2 regions of the Enterococcus sp. JNUCC 77 genome follow, and region 1 is predicted to be linked to the other one. Evidence: riboswitches for the same ligand, from Rfam matches in the RefSeq annotation. Region 1 holds a riboswitch; the other holds the start of a gene.
What was found. Region 1 has a riboswitch for fluoride ahead of eno (phosphopyruvate hydratase). Riboswitches for the same ligand answer to the same signal wherever they lie in the genome.
Positions count from the first base shown of each region.

Region 1 (3,425 bases):
GAAAGAGCGGCAGAATTATTAGGCAAACCTTTGGCAGAAACTAAAATTATCACAGCACATATCGGAAATGGTGGTTCAATCGCTGCTGTTTTAGGTGGAAAATCTGTCGACACTTCAATGGGCTTCACGCCACTTGCAGGTTTAACAATGGGAACTCGTTCTGGTGATGTGGATGCTTCTCTATTACCATACATTATGGAAAAAGAAGGCATTGCTAACATTAACGAAATGATCGATATCTTAAATAAAAAATCTGGTGTTTTAGGAATTACTGGTTTATCAAGTGATATGCGTGATATCGAAGATGCATACGCTGAAGGAAATGAAGATGCCATTTTAGCAATGGAAATTTATACTGATCGGATTCGTAAATATATTGCGCAATATATTTCAGTAATGGATGGTGTAGATGCAATCGTCTTTACTGCTGGCGTTGGTGAAAATGCTGACTTAGTTCGCGACATGGTTACAGCAAATATGTCTTGGTTTGGTGTTGAAATCGACAAAGAATTAAACAAAAAAATCCATGGTAAAGAAGCAGAAATCTCAACAGCTGACTCTCGTGTAAAAGTTTACGTGATTCCGACTGATGAAGAAGTAATGATTGCCCGCGACGTAGAACGTTTAAGCAAATAAGCAACGAATCATTCAATATTGTATTTAAGAGTGTTAAACTGAAATAAAGTTTAACACTCTTTTTTTGTAAAATTAGTATTATGTAAATGAAAAAAATTTTAAATTTGGAACAGACTTTTATAAAAATATTTCCATTATGTAGGAGGCGTCATGATGACAACCACAATCTTAATTGATCATCCTTATCAAAAAAGTTTTAATCACCAAATCAAAGAAAATTTAATCAGCCATTTAATCACTGATAAAAAAGATTATCAAGTAATTGACCTAAATGCTGATCGGTTTAATCCTGTTATGACAGAAAATGAGTTGGCTGTTTATCAAGCAGGAAAAGTATTAGATCCATTGATTGAAAAATACATGGAAATATTGAAAGATACACAGCAGTTAATAATTATTTTTCCTGTTTGGTGGTATGCTACACCAGCAAGTTTGAAAGGTTTTTTAGATAAGATTTTGCTAAATCAATTTGCTTTTTATGATGAAGGAAATGGAATTCAGCCGCTATTGAAGATTGATTCAGCAGTTGTATTTTCAACATCAGAACAATCGACTGAAAGTCTGAAAGAACGTTGCAATGATAGTTATCGTCACCAGCTGATTACTACGCTAAAGGATGTGGGTGTGAAAAAAGTAGCTTGGCATCATTTGGATTTAATTGGTACGATTTCTTCAGAGGAACGGCAAGAATTCCTGAATCGTGCCTACAAAAATTTAAAATAGTTATTATTTGATTGTTTTTTGAAATAAGTGTATATTCTTATTTAATCAAAGGGATGGTGTTCCCCTATAACCGCTGCAAAGCTGATGACACCTATTGCAAGTTAAATTTTTTTGCCTGCTTACAAAAAAATTTACCTTTCGATAGGTGTTTTTTTGTTTGCAAAAATAAGGAGGAATTATCATGTCAACAGTTATTGAAAATGTAAAAGCTCGGGAAATTTTTGATTCAAGAGGAAATCCAACTGTCGAAGTCGATATTATATTAACAGATGGGACGTTAGGTCGTGCTGAAGTTCCTAGCGGTGCCTCAACTGGGGACCGTGAAGCAGTTGAATTAAGAGATGGCGGTAGTCGCTTGCAAGGTAAAGGTGTGTTAAAAGCCGTAGACAATGTAAATACAGAAATTAAAAATGCTTTGATCGGTAAAAGACCTTTTGATCAAGCTGTAATTGATCAAATTATGATTGATCTGGATGGAACGGATAACAAAAGTCGTTTAGGTGCTAATGCGATTTTAGGTGTATCAATGGCAGTAGCTAGAGCTGCAGCAGCGAGCAAAAATATTCCTCTATATCGTTATTTAGGTGGAGTAGATTTAGAACTACCACAACCTTTTTTTAACGTAATTAATGGTGGGGTTCACGCAGATTCAGGAATTGATGTGCAAGAATTTCTAATTACGCCAGTAAAACGTGAAAGCTTTCGCGATGGTGTGGAAAAAATTGCTAATATTTATCATACTTTGAAAGCTATTTTAGCTAATAATGGTTATGAAACAGCGGTTGGTGATGAAGGTGGCTTTGCTCCTAAATTACCCTCAACTGAAGTAGCCATTGAAACATTGATTAAAGCAATTGAAACGGCTGGCTATACACCAATTGAAGAAATTGCCATAGCGATTGATCCAGCATCCAGTGAATTTTACGATGATGCTAGCAAAAAATACAAATTCGAAGGCAAAGAATTATCTTCTGCTGAAATGTTGACTTATTACCAAAATCTAGTTGCAAAATACCCGATTATTATTTCAATAGAAGATGGTTTTTCTGAACATGACTGGGACGGTTTTAAATTAATGACGGAGGCAATGAAAGATAAAATTCAATTAGTAGGCGATGACATATTTGTCACCAATCCGAAGATTTTTGCAGACGGAATTAAAAATGGTATTGCCAATTCTATTTTAATTAAATTAAACCAAATTGGAACAGTATCTGAATCAATCGAAACGATTCGGATGGCACGGGAAAATGGCTATACTACTATGATTTCTCATCGTTCTGGCGAAACAGGAGATACATTTATTGCTGATTTTGCTGTGGCTTTGAGTGCTGGCCAAATCAAAACGGGTTCAATGGCGCGTAGTGAACGCGTAGAAAAATACAATCAATTCTTACGGATAGAAGAAGAACTTGAAGGACAAGCTATACTAGCTCATTTTCCTAAAGAAAGCTTATAGAATTTTATAAAAAAATTAAACCAACTAAAAAATAACTTGTCTCCTCCTTTCTTTATCGTTAAACTATTTTAGATGACGAAGAGAGAAGGAGATTTTTATTAAATGGAAAAGCAGGCACGGTCTGAAAAAAATGTAGGTAGTTGGATATTACGTTTTGTTAAAGGGATGTTTATCGGTTCAGGTTTTATTTTACCGGGAATCAGTGGCGGGGCATTGGCGGCAGTTTTTGGTATTTATGAACGAATTATTTCTTTTTTAGCCCATATAACGCGAAATTTTAAAGAAAATGTTTTATTTTTTATTCCAGTAGGTTTAGGTGGCTTGACTGGGGTTTTTGTTTTATCTTTTGCGGTCAGTTTTTTACTCGGTTCCTTTGAGACTATTATGCTATGGTTTTTTGTGGGTTGTATTATTGGAACTGTGCCGGCATTGTGGAAAGAAGCGGGGAAAAAAGGTCGCGATACGAAAGATATGATTATTTTAGTCGTGAGTTTTGTAGTTGGCTTTTTATTTTTATGGCAAGGCTCTAGCTTATTTGGGGAAGTGGATCAAAACTTTTTCACTTGGATGATTGCTGGCGGCTTGATTGGTTTAGGTTTAATTGTAC
Region 1 covers NZ_JBTHIG010000001.1:1,886,540-1,889,964, reverse strand. Annotated here, with positions in the region: gene ACVWNY_RS09235 (acetate kinase) at 1-636, shown strand, start outside; gene ACVWNY_RS09230 (NAD(P)H-dependent oxidoreductase) at 790-1,359, shown strand; fluoride riboswitch at 1,400-1,460, shown strand; gene eno (phosphopyruvate hydratase) at 1,541-2,818, shown strand; gene ACVWNY_RS09220 (DUF368 domain-containing protein) at 2,921-3,425, shown strand, end outside.

Region 2 (3,425 bases), on a different contig from region 1:
CCCAACTTTTTTGTTGAATTTATTGGAAATACTTGTTAATTTATTAATGAGGTGAGTCAAATGAAGGCATCAGAAATTGCACAGCGAAGAAAAGATATCACCGCTTTGCTCTATAAAGAAAATAACTTGAAAGTCGCTACTTTGGTTAGCTTGTTTGATGTATCAGACGAAACGATTCGTAAGGACCTAGCCTATTTAGCTAGTGAAGGAATTTTAGAAAAAAAACACGGACGCGCCATCTTAATCAAAGAGAAACCTTTGGAGCCAGTCTTCCATCGTCGACCAAAAAATTTAGCCAAAAAAGAAACCATCATCACAAAAGCGTTGGAGCTCTTGCAATCAGAAGATTTAATTATTGGTCTTGATCAGGGCAGTACCGTAGCACTTCTTGCCAACAAAATCGCTCAGCTATCGTCACGACAAATTTTTACAGGTTCGTTAGCTGCCATTTTAGAGCTGGCCAACGCCCATCACCTACTTTATTCTTTTGGCGGACAATACAATGCCGAAGATATGACTTTTCGAAACGATACGGGAAAAGAAATGTACCCCGATATCCAATTTGACGTTTGCTTCTTTGGTTCCAGTGGGGTTAAAAATCGAAATGGTTTTTGTACTTCTTCCCTAGCAGACGCTGAAGCCAAAAGATTAATGCTGAAAAAATCATCAAAAAAAATCGTCCTAATCGACGATTCAAAATTCCAAACCACTTCTCTTGTACAAGTCGCTTCTTGGTCAGAGGTTGATGTCGTTATCTCAAATCAAGGCTTATCACCTGAAATTGCTAATAATATTCGACACCAGACTCGCTTGATTTTGGTTCCATGATTTTTAAGGATGGTGAATCCATAAAAAAATAGTCAATTTAGCAATTTTCAGCTTTTATATCTAAAAAATTTAAGGGGAATTTTTTTATAAATGATAGATAACAAGAAACAGTAGCTTTTACTTGTCTCTCGAATATTCGTTAATCAGCATCCGGTAAGAACTAAACAACAGAATGTTCAGTTTTTCTCATAAATTTAATTGACAACAAAATATCTCTATGCTAAAAATAAATGAACAATTAAATAAGGGAATGAATGTCTCCCTTGGTTAATCCAAAACTGCCTAATAGCTGATGACTTCTGCAAATGTTTATTTGTGGAAGCCATCAGTTTTTTTGTTCAGAAAGGAAGGTTAAATGAAAATTAATAGATTAAAAAATCCGCATTTCAAAAAAAGGTTAATTTTTTATTTTTTAGTCATTGTAGTTGCTTTAACAATGGGTGTCGTATCTCACTATCTATTATTCGGTTTAAATTTTGTTTCAAATTATAGAAGTCACCATGATGTCCTCTTGCTATTTCTGCCAGTAATTGGCGTGCTGACTGCTTTCGTTTATGAAAACTATGGAAAAGGATCCCAAAAAGGTAATAATTTGATTATCGAAAGTACTCAAAATGAAATTGATGTCCCTTTTAGAATGGGTATCTTTACTTTTTTATTTACTTTACTTACCCATCTTTTTGGTGGTTCCGCAGGTCGAGAGGGTTCAGCCGTCCAAATTGGTGGTGTTCTTTCTAACAAAGCAAGTCAACTATTTCGGCTTGAAAAAAATCAACATAAACAATTGATTCATGCAGGAGTAAGCGCGGGGTTTTCATCCATTTTTGGAACCCCTCTGGCAGGAGCTTTCTTTGGTATGGAAATGGTTTACATTGGAAAAATAGAACGTTCCTCCTTGATTTCTTGCTTTTTAGCTTCTTATATAGCTAACTATACTTCATTGAAATTCGGAACTAGTCATGAGCTGCATAGAATTGTTGACCTGCCACAAATGAGTTGGAAACTTTTATTTATCGTTTTCATCGCATCAATTTTATTTGGCATTTTTGGGCGTTTATTTGCTTTATGGACCCATACATTAAAACGAATTTATAAAGAAAAAATTGTTAATTACTTACTTAGGGCGTTAATTAGTGCTTCCATATTCGTTATTTTAATCTTACTTTTTTCTGGTCAGCAATATGAGGGCTTAAGCCTAAATTTAATCAATCATGCTTTTAGAGGTAATTCCTCATGGCTAGATCCAATATTAAAACTTTTTTATACTGGTTTAACTTTGGGAGCAGGATTTCAAGGTGGCGAAGTAACTCCTCTTTTTGACATAGGTGCTTCTCTTGGCAGTGTCATAGGTAATTTAACAAATATCTCGCCATCTTTTCTAGCAGCATTGGGGTTAATTTCTGTCTTTGGTTGTGCAGCAAATGTACCAATTACGACTATCATGTTAGGTATTGATTTGTTTGGTGTTGAAGCTCTGCCTTATTATGCAATGGCCTCATTTATCAGTTATCTTGTTTCTGGTCACCAAGGAATATATCCTGCTCAAACTATTGTACAAGCGAAATCATTTTATTTAAAACATCACGAAGGCTATCGAATAAGTGATTTAACTAGCAGAAAGGAAAATAAATAATGAACAATCATATACATCTAGCAAAAGGTTGGCGTTCAAAACATTATGAAATTCCCTTTGAAACGACTGGTAAAAAAACGATTATCATAAAAGTTGATGAAGGGAGTGTTCGACTAGGGCACCACATATTTGATATACAAAATGGGGCTTGGTTAGGGCATCCAGCAGATAAAAAAAAATATTACATTTTAGAAGAAGGAAAAGAATACGTTTTAAATTTTCACATTCATCAGCAACACAATCGATTGGACCGACTTTTCTTAACCAATGAACTTTTTTTTAAACCTTCAAAAATTAGTTTTAAAAAGATAAATAATCATTCAAAGAAAGGAGAAGAGGATGTTAATTAGTATTGCTATAGTAATTTTATTAGGGTTAATACTTGGTAGTTTTGCCAAAAAAGTGCATTTACCACCATTAGTTGGTTTTCTTTGTACAGGAATCCTTTTAGGTCCTTTTGCTTTAGACTTGCTTAGCTCGGATCTTTTATCCATCTCTACTGATTTAAGAGAAATTGCTTTAATTATTATTTTGACTCGAGCTGGACTTTCCCTTGATTTAAAAGATTTAATAAAAGTCGGACGACCAGCCATTTTAATGTGTTTTCTTCCTGCTTTGATAGAAATTATCGGCACAGTTATATTAGCACCTTTGTTTTTAAATTTTTCGATAGCAGAATCATTGCTATTAGGTAGTATCATTGCCGCAGTTTCTCCAGCAGTTATCGTGCCTAGAATGTTAAAATTAATGGAAGAAGGCTTAGGAAAAAATAAAAAAATCCCACAAATACTGTTAGCTGGTTCATCTGTTGACGATGTATTTGTATTAGTTCTATTTGCTTCTTTTTTAGGTATAAATCAAGGTGATAAATTTACAGTTAGTCTGTTAGGACAAATTCCTGTCGCCATTATTTTAGGCTTTCTAGGAGGCGTTTTAACTGGTATTATTATAGTTCAGTTATTCA
Region 2 covers NZ_JBTHIG010000002.1:516,265-519,689, reverse strand. Annotated here, with positions in the region: gene ACVWNY_RS15465 (DeoR/GlpR family DNA-binding transcription regulator) at 61-828, shown strand; fluoride riboswitch at 1,066-1,137, shown strand; gene ACVWNY_RS15460 (chloride channel protein) at 1,184-2,461, shown strand; gene ACVWNY_RS15455 (hypothetical protein) at 2,461-2,811, shown strand; gene ACVWNY_RS15450 (cation:proton antiporter) at 2,801-3,425, shown strand, end outside.
Region 2: linked by a shared signal. The riboswitch ahead of ACVWNY_RS15460 (chloride channel protein) and the one ahead of eno (phosphopyruvate hydratase) in region 1 are both predicted to bind fluoride.